DNA from 4 places in the Kocuria oxytropis genome. Region 3 is predicted to be linked to each of the others. Evidence: riboswitches for the same ligand, from Rfam matches in the RefSeq annotation. Region 3 holds a riboswitch; each other region holds the start of a gene.
The links. Region 3 has a riboswitch for S-adenosylmethionine ahead of QYM41_RS01290 (cobalamin-independent methionine synthase II family protein). Riboswitches for the same ligand answer to the same signal wherever they lie in the genome.

Region 1: linked by a shared signal. The riboswitch ahead of QYM41_RS04450 (hypothetical protein) and the one ahead of QYM41_RS01290 (cobalamin-independent methionine synthase II family protein) in region 3 are both predicted to bind S-adenosylmethionine.
Region 2: linked by a shared signal. The riboswitch ahead of QYM41_RS08280 (bifunctional o-acetylhomoserine/o-acetylserine sulfhydrylase) and the one ahead of QYM41_RS01290 (cobalamin-independent methionine synthase II family protein) in region 3 are both predicted to bind S-adenosylmethionine.
Region 4: linked by a shared signal. The riboswitch ahead of QYM41_RS14635 (O-acetylhomoserine aminocarboxypropyltransferase/cysteine synthase family protein) and the one ahead of QYM41_RS01290 (cobalamin-independent methionine synthase II family protein) in region 3 are both predicted to bind S-adenosylmethionine.

What each region holds. Positions count from the first base shown of each region.
Region 1 covers NZ_JAVFXA010000003.1:108,641-111,836, forward strand. Annotated here, with positions in the region: gene QYM41_RS04435 (TetR/AcrR family transcriptional regulator) at 1-30, shown strand, start outside; gene cspE (transcription antiterminator/RNA stability regulator CspE) at 226-432, shown strand; gene QYM41_RS04445 (hypothetical protein) at 732-1,028, opposite strand; SAM riboswitch class IV at 1,452-1,577, shown strand; gene QYM41_RS04450 (hypothetical protein) at 1,591-1,860, shown strand; gene QYM41_RS04455 (PIN domain-containing protein) at 1,871-2,254, shown strand; gene QYM41_RS04460 (glycosyltransferase family 4 protein) at 2,258-3,196, opposite strand, start outside.
Region 2 covers NZ_JAVFXA010000006.1:120,683-123,878, reverse strand. Annotated here, with positions in the region: gene QYM41_RS08290 (CPBP family intramembrane glutamic endopeptidase) at 1-309, shown strand, start outside; gene QYM41_RS08285 (VOC family protein) at 391-1,029, opposite strand; SAM riboswitch class IV at 1,172-1,287, shown strand; gene QYM41_RS08280 (bifunctional o-acetylhomoserine/o-acetylserine sulfhydrylase) at 1,356-2,777, shown strand; gene metX (homoserine O-acetyltransferase MetX) at 2,774-3,196, shown strand, end outside.
Region 3 covers NZ_JAVFXA010000001.1:276,122-279,317, forward strand. Annotated here, with positions in the region: gene QYM41_RS01280 (IclR family transcriptional regulator) at 1-539, shown strand, start outside; gene QYM41_RS01285 (3-hydroxybutyrate dehydrogenase) at 705-1,469, opposite strand; SAM riboswitch class I at 1,662-1,761, shown strand; gene QYM41_RS01290 (cobalamin-independent methionine synthase II family protein) at 1,775-2,977, shown strand; gene QYM41_RS01295 (cobalamin-independent methionine synthase II family protein) at 3,157-3,196, shown strand, end outside.
Region 4 covers NZ_JAVFXA010000016.1:322-3,517, forward strand. Annotated here, with positions in the region: gene QYM41_RS14630 (TrbL/VirB6 family protein) at 1-899, opposite strand, end outside; SAM riboswitch class I at 1,192-1,304, shown strand; gene QYM41_RS14635 (O-acetylhomoserine aminocarboxypropyltransferase/cysteine synthase family protein) at 1,310-2,614, shown strand; partial or broken gene QYM41_RS14640 (PLP-dependent transferase) at 2,616-2,851, shown strand; gene QYM41_RS14645 (DUF1852 domain-containing protein) at 3,034-3,196, shown strand, end outside.

The DNA of each region.
Region 1 (3,196 bases), on a different contig from region 3:
GAGGTCGCCGACGCGCTGCTGGCGGGCTGAGCCGGGTGCCCCGGCTGGCGTGGTGGGGCATCTCGTGTAGAGTGGTTCGCAGTTGTTGAGGTTCGTTTTTGTCTTTCAAGCAGTTCGGCCCACTCGGGTGCAGCAGTTTTTCTGAGAAGACGTTTTCCATGCATCGCAACTGTCGTGTTTCTCGAACGTCGGGAAACGTTCATCTCATGAAGGATCAGGTCTCCCATGACTACCGGTATCGTCAAGTGGTTCAACGCTGACAAGGGCTTCGGCTTCATCACCCCCGAGGACGGCTCCAAGGACGTCTTCGCCCACTTCTCCGCGATCAACTCGAACGGCTTCCGCTCGCTGAACGAGAACGACCGCGTCGAGTTCGAGACCCAGGACGGCCCCAAGGGCCCCCAGGCCGCGAACATCAACGTCATCTCCTAGGGATCCGTCGCGGGCCTCGGCCCGCCGATCCTCGAGAACCGCCGCCGGGCTCTGCCCGGCGGCGGTTCTGTCGTCCCTGCCGTCGTCCCCGGCCCGTCGTCCCCGGCCCGTTGCGCTCGGCACGGACGGCCCGGCCCGGACGGCCCGGCCTGGCGCGGACGACCCGGCGCAGTCGACCGTGGACGTTCCTGCCGTCGTGCCTCCGGGTGGAGGGCGGCGCCGGAGCCGGACCCGGAGGCCGCGCACGAGGAAGGCCGCAGCCCGACGGGCTGCGGCCTTCCTCGTGTCCTGCCCGCCGGCTACGCCGACAGCGGGAGGGTCGAGGGGTGGAGCTTGAAGAACGGGTGCCGTCCGGTCGCCGCGAGGGCTCCCGGGACGAGGAGCTGGCGGTACTTGGCGCACCATTGCGCGGTTCCCTCGGTGTGCTCCGCCGCGGCGGCGAGATCGTCGGCCTCCGGGCTCAGGTACTCCTGCACGTCCCCGTCGGTCGACGTGAGACGGACGAGGTGCAGATCGGGGAGGGCGGTGACGGTCACGTCGATCCACTCCTCGCGCTGGTCGGTGGTGATGGCTGTTCTTTCTTCGGACATGGTCATGTTTTCTCCTGACGTTCTTGCAGGCATCCGATGGCGTTGCCCGCCGCTTCGTCATCCGATCCACCCGGGAACATCGGGTTGGCGCGCAGCGGGTCGGAGCCTCTCCGCGAGCCCGCCGGGGATCATCGATTCCCGGCCGAGCACGCGGACGCCGCATCTCGAGAAGCAGATCCAGGCTACCCCGCGGCTCCGACACCGGGGAAAGCGGACCGTGAGTTGTGTCACGAAATCGTCATGCTGGGTCCGTCCTCGGGTCCGTCGCCGGTGTTCCGGGACCATTCCAGCGCAGGGATGTGTCGCCGAGGTGTCGTGGCGGTGACGCCCCGGGGAAGACCGCCGCACGGCGGGCGGGACCCGGGACGCCGGCCCGCCGTGCGGTCCGGTGCGCCCCGCGGCACCGCCGATGTGGTTGAATGGCACCAGCTTCAAGAGACCCGGTCGGCAAGCTCCGACTTGACCGGGCACCAACCCCATGTTCACGGGTGGTTCGGATGACGAAGCGGCTCGCACCACCGCCGCGGCGGTGACCGGTGCGAGCAAGAGCGCACGAAGGATCACGGTCATGTCCGACTCCCGCACCCCTGTCAGCACCGCCCGGCCGGGCGCGCACCCCCGCTCCGTCCCGGCCACGGGGGACCCCGCCCCCGCCGGCCCGGTCCGCGGCGTCCCGGGCGCCGGCGACCCCGCCGGGAGGGCTCCGGCCGGCGGCGTCCCCGCCATCAGCGCCTCCGCCATGAGCATCGAGGACTACGCCCGGGTGGTGCAGACCCGCACCGAGTTCGTGGACTTCCTGCTGGCTCCGGCCCGCGGGGAGCTCGCCGCCGCGGCCTGAGGGCCCCGTCGTGGACCTGCTCCTGGACCGCTCCGTGCTGCTCGGCGTGCGCACGCCGGAACGCTGCCCCGGACTGGCCGGGGTGCTGCGCCGGCAGGGCCACCGGCGGCTGTTCCTGCCGGCCACGGTGCTCGGCGAGCTGCTCGCGGAACGGCCCGACGAGACGCAGTGGGCGGAGCAGCTCGAGCTGCGCTTCCCCGGACGGGTGCTGCCGGTGGACGCCGCCGTGGCCCGGGCCTGGGCGGGGCTGACCGCGGCGGGCACGGCCGACCCGCTCGCCGGTCTCACCGCGGCCACGGCCGTGGTGCACGGACTGACCGTGCTGACCGTGGAGCCGGAGCGGTACGCGGGCACCGGCGCGCCCGTGCTGGACGCGTCCCCCGGCCGGCGGTAGCCCTCAGGCGGCCCGGCGGCCGCGCGGGCCGCGTCCCCGGACCGGCAGCTCCACCGCCCGCTCGTAGTGCTCCAGCAGCTGTCCCACCAGCACGTCCCACGTCCGGCCCTGGACCGCCGCGTGCGCGGCCGCGCCGAACGCGGCCCGCTTCGCCTCGTCGCCCAGCAGGTCGGCCACGTGCCCCCGCAGCGCCCCGAGATCGCCCGGGGGATAGAGCCAGCCCGTGCGGGACCGGTCCACGAGGTCCAGGGGTCCGCCCCGGCCGGTCGCGACCACCGGCACGCCCGAGGCCATGGCCTCCTGGATCGTCTGGCAGAAGGTCTCGAACTCGCCGGGGTGGACGAACACGTCCAGGGAGGCCATGATCCGGGCGAGATCGGCGCCGCTGCGCCGCCCCGTGAAGTGGGCCTGCGGGAGCCGGCGGCGCAGGGCGTCCTCCTCCGGGCCGGAGCCCACCACCACGAGCTGCGTGCCGGGCAGGTCCGCGACCGCGGCGAGGTCCTCGACCTGCTTCTCCGGGGCGATCCGGCCCACGTAGCCGACGATCCTGCGGCCGCCGGCGACCTCCTGCCGCCACCGCTCGTCCCGGTGCCGCGGGGAGAACCGGACGGTGTCCACCCCGCGCCGCCACAGGTGCACGTCCCGCACGCCGTGCTCGGTGAGCTGCCGGACGGCCGAGGTCGAGGGCGCGAGCGTGAGCGTCGCGAGGTTGTGCATGGCGCGCACGTGCCCCCACAGGAGCTGCTCGAGGAAGGGTGCGCCGTAGGTGGCGGCGTAGCCGGGCACGTCGGTCTGGTAGACCGCCACGCACGGCACACCGAGCTGCTGGGCCGCCACGATGGCCCGGCGCCCCAGCACGAACGGGGAGGCCACGTGGACCACGTCGGGGCGGAAGCGCTCCAGCTGCCGTCGCACCCGGGCCACGGTCCCCCCGGCCACGCG
Region 2 (3,196 bases), on a different contig from region 3:
TGGACGGTGCCCGTGCTGCTGCTCTCGGCCGTGCGCCACGCCCTGGTCGAGGAGGTCGTGGTGGTCGCGTTCCTCACCGACCGACTGACCCGCATCGGGTGGAGCTGGCCCGTGGTGCTGGTGGTCACGGCACTGTTCCGCGGCAGCTACCACCTCTACCAGGGCATCGGGCCGTTCCTCGGCAACGTGGTGATGGGACTGGTCTTCGCCGAGCTCTACCGGCGCACCGGCCGGATCATGCCCCTCGTCGTCGCGCACTTCCTGCTGGACGCCGTGGGCTTCCTGGGCGCCGCCCGGCTGCTGGGCTGAGCCCCGGCCCCGCGGGGCGGGCACCGCCGGCCCGGTTGCGGACCGGGCCGGCGCGCGTCCGGGCTCAGACGGTGGCCGGGCTCAGATGGTGACCGGGCCGTCCGGGGTGCTGAAGGTGACGGAGAGCACCCCCGGGGTGCCCTCCGGATAGCGCCAGTCGACCTCCAGGTCCTCGAGCGCGGTCTCGACCGGGGCGCCCAGCCACTCGGCGACCCGCTCCGGGGCCCCGGCGATGCACATCCCCGCGAGCGCCACGTCCGTGATCCGCGCCTGGGACGGGTGCATCTCGGGGCCGGACTCGAAGTGCACCATGAACGGCAGCTGCGGGTCGGCGATCAGGCCCTTGACGCCGATCTGGCGCCACTCGAGGCACCGGCCGTCCGGGAACACCCGCTGGCCGGGCACCGACCGGCGGCCCAGGCGCTGCTCGAAGGGGGCGAGGTCCTCGACCTCCACGACCCACCCCAGCCAGCCGCCGCCGGCCTCGGAGCGGGCGCGCACTGCCTGGCCGAAGGGCGCCTTCTCCGCCGCCGGGTGCTGGAGGACCTCGACGACCTCCACGTACTGGTGGTTCATGAGCGGCAGGATCATGTTGCGGGTGCCGAAACGGGGGTGCACCCCACCCTTGACCGGCTCGATCCCGAGCTGGTCCGCGATGCGCTCGGTGGTGGCCGCCAGGCCCTCCGGGCGGCAGGCGTAGGACACGTGGTCGACTCTCATGGGCACATCGTGGCACCGTGTGAGTTTCGTCTCCAAATCGGTCCGCGGCACGCCCGGCGCGGTGCGTCCGGGGCGCGCCGCCGGGCGTGATCGCCGGACCCGGCTTGACGCCGTGTCGCCGGAATCCGGAGAATGCTGTCCAGGTCATGAGTGCCAGCGTCCAAGCCCCAGCTAGCTGGCCGGCAACCCTCCACCGCGGTGGGGTGCCCTGGGTGAGGACCAGGCTCCTCGCGCCCGGCGAGCGAGCAAGCGCGGGTCCCCGGCGCCCGGCCCTCCCGGCCGCACGCCCCGGACGGGACCCCTGACACCGCAAGGAGTCCCACGGCATGTCCGAGACCACCGCTTCCGGCACCGATTCCTCCGCCGCCGACCTCGCGGTCGCCGACGTCCCCGCGACCGGCCGTCCCACCCCCGGCGACCCGGCGGGCTGGGCGTTCGAGACCCGGCAGATCCACGCCGGGCAGAGCCCCGACCCCGTCACCGGCTCCCGCGCGCTGCCGATCCACCAGACCACGTCCTTCGTCTTCCCGGACGCCCGGGCCGCGGCCGACCGCTTCGCCCTCGCCGAGCTCGGCCCCATCTACACGCGGATCGGCAACCCCACCACGGAGGTCGTGGAGAACCGGATCGCCGCCCTGGAGGGCGGCGTGGGCGCCCTCATGCTCAGCGCAGGACAGTCGGCGACGACGTTCGCGGTGCTCAACGTCGCCGGCGCGGGCGACCACATCGTGGCCAGCCCCAGCCTCTACGGCGGGACCTACAACCTCTTCAAGTACACGCTGCCCAAGCTCGGCGTCGAGACCACGTTCGTGACCGACCCGGACGACCCCGAGGCCTGGCGGCAAGCGGTGCGCCCGAACACGAAGGCCTTCTTCGCGGAGACCATCCCCAACCCGCGCAACGACGTCCTCGACATCGAGACGGTCTCCGGGATCGCCCACGAGCACGAGGTCCCGCTCATCGTGGACAACACCGTGGCGACCCCCTACCTGGTCCAGCCCTTCCGCTGGGGCGCCGACGTGGTGGTGCACTCGGCCACCAAGTTCCTCGGCGGGCACGGCACGGCCATCGGCGGCGTGATCGTGGACTCCGGGGCCTTCGACTTCGGCCGCTACCCGGAGCGCTTCCCCGGCTTCAACCAGCCGGACGAGTCCTACGGCGGGCTCGTCTACGCCCAGGCCCTGGGCGCGGAGGGACCCTTCGGCGTCAACCTCTCCTACATCCTCAAGGCCCGGGTGCAGCTGCTGCGCGACCTCGGCTCGGCGATCTCGCCGTTCAACGCGTTCCTCATCGAGCAGGGCATCGAGACCCTGTCCCTGCGGATGGAGCGGCACGTGGCCAACGCCGGGACGGTGGCCCGCTGGCTCGAGGACCGCGAGGACGTGCGCTCGGTGTCCTGGGCGGGGCTGGAGTCCTCCCCGTGGCACGAGCGGGCACGCAAGTACGCCCCCCGCGGCGCCGGATCGGTCCTGGGCTTCGTCCTCGACGGCGGCCGGGAGGCCGGCGCCGCCTTCGTGGACGCCCTCACCCTGCACTCGAACGTCGCGAACATCGGCGACGTCCGCTCGCTGGTGATCCACCCGGCCTCCACCACGCACAGCCAGCTCCTGCCCGAGGAGCAGCTGGCCGCCGGCGTGGAGCCCGGCTTCGTGCGCCTGTCCGTGGGCCTGGAGAACATCGACGACATCCTGGCGGACCTCGAGCAGGGCTTCGCCGCGGCCGCGGCCGCGTCCGGGGGACAGGAGTGACCGTGACCGTGGTGGGGGGCACCGGCACCGGGACCGGTGTCCGCGAGGACGGCGTGCTGAGGACGGCCCGCATCGGCGAGCTGGAGCTCGAGTCGGGCTTCCGGCTGCCGGACGTGCGGATCGCCTACGAGACCTGGGGCGCCCTCGCCCCGGACGGCTCCAACGCGGTGCTGGTCGAGCACGCCCTCACCGGGGACACCCACGTGGCCGCCGGCCGGGCCCGCCCCGGGGCCCCCGAGGAGCAGCGGCGCGCGGCCGAGAGCGGCGGCTGGTGGGAGGGCCTGGTCGGGCCCGGCGCCGCCATCGACACCGACCGCTGGTTCGTGGTCTGCACCAACATCGTGGGCGGCTGCTACGGGTCCACCGGTCCCGCCACCCCCGCCCCGCCGGACGTGGACCCCGAGGCCCGCCCCTGGGGC
Region 3 (3,196 bases):
TGGCGGCCCACCGCTACCCGATCCGGGAACTGGCCGGGCCCTCGCTGCGCCGGCTCGCGGAGGCCACCGGCGAGAGCGCGTTCCTCTCGGCCCGCCGCGGGCTGGAGACGGTCTGCCTCGCCCGGGTCGAGGGCGCGTTCCCCATCCGCTCGCACGTCCTCTACGAGGGCCTGCGGCTGCCCCTGGGCGTCGCCTCGGCGGGGCTCGCGATCCTGGCCCACCTCCCGGACCCGGAGGTGGAGCGGGTCCTCGCGGCCACCGCCGGGGCACGCGCCGGGTGGGGGCCGCTGCACACGCCCGAGCGGATCCGCGAGCTGCTCGCGGACGTGCGGCGGGAGGGCTTTGCGGTGAACCCCGGGCTGATCGTGGAGGGCAGCTGGGGCATGGCCGCCGCGGTCTTCGACGCCACGGGGGCCCCGGTCTACGCCCTGAGCCTCACGGGCATCGAGCCGCGGTTCACCGGTGAGCGCCGTCAGCCCCTGGGACGGGCCCTGCTCACGGAGGCCCACCGGCTCTCCCGGGAGCTGGGCCACCGCTGAACGTCCCGGTCCGGCCGGGCCGCCGGGAGTGCCCGGGATTCCGGGGCCTGCGGACCGGCGGGACCGGCGAGACCGGCGGAACCGGGCCGATTGCCGCCCGGATGCCGGCCCGCCCGGATGCCGCCCGGGCCAGGCACGGCGGCCCGCCGCCGGGCGGGGCGGGGCTCAGCGGGCGGTCCAGCCGCCGTCCATCGTGTAGGACGCCCCGGTGACCATGGACGCGTGCGGCCCGGCCAGCCAGGCCACGAGGCTGCCGACGTCCTCGGGCTCCACGAGCTTCTTGACCGGCGTCTCGCCGAGCATGATCCGCTCCACCACCTCGGACTCCGGGATCCCGTGCACCGCGGCCTGGTCCGCGACCTGCTTCTCCACCAGCGGGGTGCGGACGTAGCCGGGGTTGACGCAGTTGCTCGTCACCCCGTGCGCCGCCCCCTCCAGGGCGATGGTCTTCGAGAGCCCCTCGAGACCGTGCTTGGCGGAGACGTAGGCGCTCTTGTACGGCGAGGCGCGCAGGCCGTGGACGGACGAGACGTTGACGACCCGCCCCCACCCCTGCTCGTACATGTGCGGCAGCGCGGCGCGGACCAGCAGGAACGGGGACTCCAGCATCAGGACCAGGATCCGGTGGAAGTCCGCCGGGTCGAACTCGTGCAGGGGGGAGACCTTCTGGATGCCGGCGTTGTTGACCAGCACGTCCACCTCGAGGCTCAGGTCCGCGAGCGCCGCGGTGTCGAGCAGGTCGACCGACCAGGCGCGGCCGCCGAGCTCCTCGGCGACGCGCTGCGCGCCGGCCTCGTCGACGTCGGCCACGACCACGTGCGCGCCGGAGCCGGCGAGGGCCCTGGCCGCCGCCAGGCCGATGCCGCTCGCGCCGCCCGTGACGAGCGCCGTGCGGCCCTCGAGGTCCTGCTGCTGGGGCGTCTGGGACATGGGAGTCCTTCCTCTGGTCCGCCGTGCCCGCGGGGTGAGGGGCACGGATCATCGCCACGGTATGTGATCCGGGCCATGTTCGCGAAGGGCATCGCCGCACGGGAGCGGGCGCCGGACGGCGTCACACGGCGTCATGTCCGTCATCCGGGCCCCGAATGGCGCCGGGCGCACGCGTGCGGTTGGATGACAGGGTCACCATCCAGAGCGGCCGAGAGATCTGGCTCGACGACGCCGCAGCAACCCGGGCGACGGCCCCCGTCCCCTCCGGTGCTACCGCCAGGACCGATGGAAAGGACCGACGCCCCATGCTGCGCAGCACGGACCGCATCCGCACGACCCACGCCGGGTCCCTCCCGCGCACCCCGGCGCTGCTCGAGGCCAACCGGGCGAAGGGCGGCGCCCCGGGGCCCGAGCACGAGGCCCTGCTCCACGACTCCGTGCTGGACGTGGTCCGCCGGCAGCGCGAGGCCGGGATCGACGTGGTCAACGACGGCGAGTACGGCCACGCCATGGCCGCGGACGTCGACTACGGCGCGTGGTGGCACTACGTCTTCGCCCGGATCTCGGGCCTCACCCCGGGGGAGGTGGGACTGTGGGAGCAGGAGCCGCAGCGCTCCTCCCCCGGCCGCGTGGTCCTGACCAGCTTCGGGGACCGCCGGGACCGCCAGGCCTTCCACGACGCCTACACGGACCCCGCCTCGGGGATCACCACGGGCACGCAGGCGCCGTTCCCGAGGATCACCGGGAAGCTGGAGTACACGGGTCACGCGGCCGTGGAGGCCGACATCCGCCACCTCCGGGCCGCCCTGCGGGCCACGGGCGCGAGCGAGGGCTATCTCGCCGCGCTGTCCCCGGGCTCCTGCGCCCGGCTGGAGAACACCCACTACGCGGACGAGGACGAGGTGCTCGCCGCGTGCGCCGAGGTCATGCGCGAGGAGTACAGGGCCATCACCGACGCCGGGCTGATCGTGCAGATCGACGACCCCTCCATCGCGGAGAACTGGGACCAGGTCAACCCCGAGCCCGGCGTGGAGGACTACCTCGCGTTCACCCGCAAGCGCGTCGAGGCCCTCAACTACGCCCTGGAGGGGATCCCGGAGGAGCAGGTCCGCTTCCACCTGTGCTGGGGCTCCTGGCACGGCCCGCACACCACCGACCTCGGCTTCGAGCACCTGGTGGAGCTCGTGCTCTCCATCCGGGCGGGCGGCTACAGCTTCGAGGCCGCCAACGCCCGGCACGAGCACGAGTGGAGGGTCTGGCAGGACCACCGGCTGCCCGAGGGCAAGGTCCTCGTCCCGGGCGTCGTCTCCCACGCGACCAACGTGGTGGAGCACCCCGAGCTGGTGGCCGACCGGATCGAGCGCTTCGCCCGCCTGGTGGGGCGTGAGAACGTCATCGCCTCGACCGACTGCGGGCTGGGCGGGCGGATCCACCCGCAGATCGCCTGGGCCAAGCTCGAGTCGCTCGGCCGGGGCGCCGAGCTCGCCTCCCGCCGGCTCTGGTCCTGACCGGCACCGCCGCCGGCCGGTCCCCGCGACCGCCCGCCGCTCGCGGCCGGCCCCCAGCCGCCCGCCGCTCCCCCTGCTGTCCGCGGCTGCCCGCCGCTCCCGCCGCCCGCCGCTCCCGCCGCCCGTCGTTCCCGCCGCAAGTCGTTCCCGCCGCAAGTCGTTCCCCGAGGAGGACACGCATGACCATGCAGAACACCGACCACGTGCAGACCACGCACG
Region 4 (3,196 bases), on a different contig from region 3:
GCAGCCACAGGAGCAGCTGCTGCACCCGCCGCCGCCGCCGCACCAGCGGAGCCCGCCGTGCCTGCAGCACTGGCCCCAGCGGTGCCGTTGGCCCCACCGGCAGGCGAGGACAGACCCGCAGGCGCGGAACCCGAACTGCCCTTCGAGGGCGGCGCGGAGGAGGAGTCAGAGCCGAAGCCGCGTCCCGAGCGCGCCAGGTGGGAGGCTCCCTGCGGGATTGCCGCGCCCATCGCCGCGATGCCCAGCGCCCCGCCGCTGCTACCGCCGGAGGAGGACATCGAGCCCAGGACGGGGCTGAGGAACCCGATGAGCACGGGCAGGGCGAACACGGAGGCGACGATCATCATCAGCCCGGCGGCGAACTGGATCAGCCCGCTGCCGGAGTCCTCCCACACCCCGGTGGTGGACATCTTGATCGCCAACCCGTAGATCAGGGCCGCGGCGGGCTTGTAGAAGGCGAAGGCCAGGGTCCAGGCGATGACCTTCTGGAAGAAGTTCTTCCCCGTCTCGGTGTTCAGGAAGGCGGCGGAGAGGGGCAGGATCCCGGCCATCAGGAACAGCATCCCGGTGCGCAGCACCATCAGCATCAACTGGATGAGGTTCACGATGATGGCCACGACCCCGCCGACGATGATCAGGATGACGTTGCCGCCCAACCACACCGGATCGGCTGCACCGGCGCTGGTGGCGTTGTCGAGGTCCAACAGCTTGAGCACGTCGGTCTGGAAGTCCTCACCGATGGCGGAGTCGATGATCTGTACGGCTAGGGCGTCGGTGCCGGCCACCAGGACGTTGAGGATCGTCACCCCCGAGGCCGTGACCACGGCCAGGGTGAGCAGATTCTTCAGCAGGTCGCGGGCCGGTTCGGCGCGCTGGGTCCAGGCCATCTCTCCGTGCACGGCTCCTGGGGTCCGGTTGACGCCGTTCACCATGCCGTTGATGACGCCACCCCCAGGCGGGAGTCATCTTCTCGGCGCACAGCGCCCTCAACGACGCCCTGGTCTTCCGCCGGGACATCACTGAGCCCACGTGAGGCTCGGTGGTCGGCCGTCACAACTTGTCACAAACCCGGCCCGACGTCGGCCGAGCGCGACCGCCCGGCCCGAATATGTCCCGACGTGTGTCTTTGTGACAGCCGACCCCACCGTCCGTTGGACTAGAGAGCCGTCCATCGAGTGGGATGAGCGCACCACACCATCCAGAGCGGCCGAGAGATCTGGCTCGACGACGCCGCAGCAACCAGTCAGCCGACCCTGGGACATCGGGACCGGCGGGCACGGTGCTACCGCCAGGACCGATGGAGAATCGAATGAATCACCATGCCACCCAACAGGTCCACGCCGGCTACGAGCCCGAGGCCCCCTACTGGCCGGTGGCCGTACCCATCCACCAGACGGCGGCCTACCGCTTCCCCGATCACGCCACGGCCGCCTCGATGTTCCGGTTGGAGACCCCCGGGTTCACCTACAGCCGCACGGGCAACCCCACGGTCGCTGTGTTCGAGAACCGACTGGCGGCCCTGGAGGGCGGGATCGGGGCCATCGGCACCGCCACGGGACAAGCCGCCGTCGCGCTGTCCCTGCTGACTCTGCTTCACGGCGGCAAGCACTTGGTCGCCTCCAGCCAGCTTTACGGCGGGACGGTGGACCTGCTGACGGACACCTTCGCCGGCTTCGGCATCGAGGTCACTTTCGCCGACCCGGCCGACCCGCAGGCCTGGGGCGCGGCGATCCGGCCGGACACCCGCGCGTTCTTCCTGGAGTCCATCACCAACCCGCTGGCCACCCTGCCGGACCTTCCGGCGCTGGCGGACATCGCCCACGCTTCCGGGGTCCCGGTCGTGGTGGACAGCACCTTGGCGACGCCGGTCCTGTACCGGCCACTGGAACATGGTGCCGACGTGGTGGTGCACTCCGCCACGAAGTTCATCGGCGGGCACGGGGCCGTCCTCGGCGGGGCGATCGTGGACGGCGGCACCTTCGACTACGGCGCAGCCCCGGAGCGGTGGCCCCAACTGACCCGGCCCAAGGTCCGCTACGGCGGCCAGGCACTCATCGACCGGCACGGCCGCGGCGCCTACCTGGCGCTGGCGCGCAGCAAGTTCCTGCACGACCTCGGCCCCTCCCTCGCCCCGGCCAGCGCCGCCCAGTTCATCCAGGGCCTGGAGACCCTCGCCGTGCGCATCACCCGGCAGGAGCAGACCGCGCGAACGGTCGCCGAGCACCTGGCCCGGCACCCCACCGTCGGGCGCGTCCACCACCCGGCGATCCCCGGACACCCCAGCGCCGCCCTCGCCGAGAGGTACTTCCCGCACGGCACCGGCTCGGTGTTCTCCTTCGACCTGGCCGCCGGCCCCGAGGCCATCGGCCCGGTCATCGACGCTCTGGAGCTGTTCCAACTCGTGGCCAACATCGGGGATGTGCGCTCCCTGGTCAGTCACCCGGCGACCATGACGCACTGCCGGCTCACCCCCAACCAACGCCGGGCCGCGGGCATCACTGAGACCACGATCCGGCTGTCCATCGGACTGGAGTGTCCCGAGGACCTGATCGTCGACCTCGACCGGGCGCTGGCCACCGTACCGGCCTCGGCCCTGACCGGGGAGACGCGCTGAGATGACCCTCCTGAACGACACAGCACCGACGGACACTGCGCCGACGGCCCGTCGGGGCTTCCACACGACAGCGGTGCACGCCGGCCAGGCACCCGACCCGCTGACCGGGGCGGTCGTGCCGCCGGTCTACCAGACCAGCACCCTCGTGCAGGACGCATCAATGTGCTGCGCGGCGGCCACGAGTACAGCCGGGGGTCCAACCCGACCCGGACCGGTCAGCGCCGCCTCACCGCCGCGGCCCGCGCGGCCCGGGGAACCGGCAAACCGGAGGCCCGGATCGACGTCGTCCGGGCAGCGCCGGGGGTGCCCGGAGCATGACTGAGGCGACCTTCGGGAGGGCAGTGCACGAGCAGCAGGGAAGGACGTTGGAGATGAGTACGGACCTGGGAGGCAGGCCCCCAGCCCACAGTGAGGAATCGATGCATCAGACCACCAGGACGAACGACTTCACGTTCAGTATCAGCACGACCCGCTTCGATGAGGACTACTGCCCGTCGTCCAGTTCCCGAGGCACGACGAACTTCGCGAACCTGGCCCGCGGCGAGAACCGTCGGCAGAACCTCCGCAACACCCTGACCATGA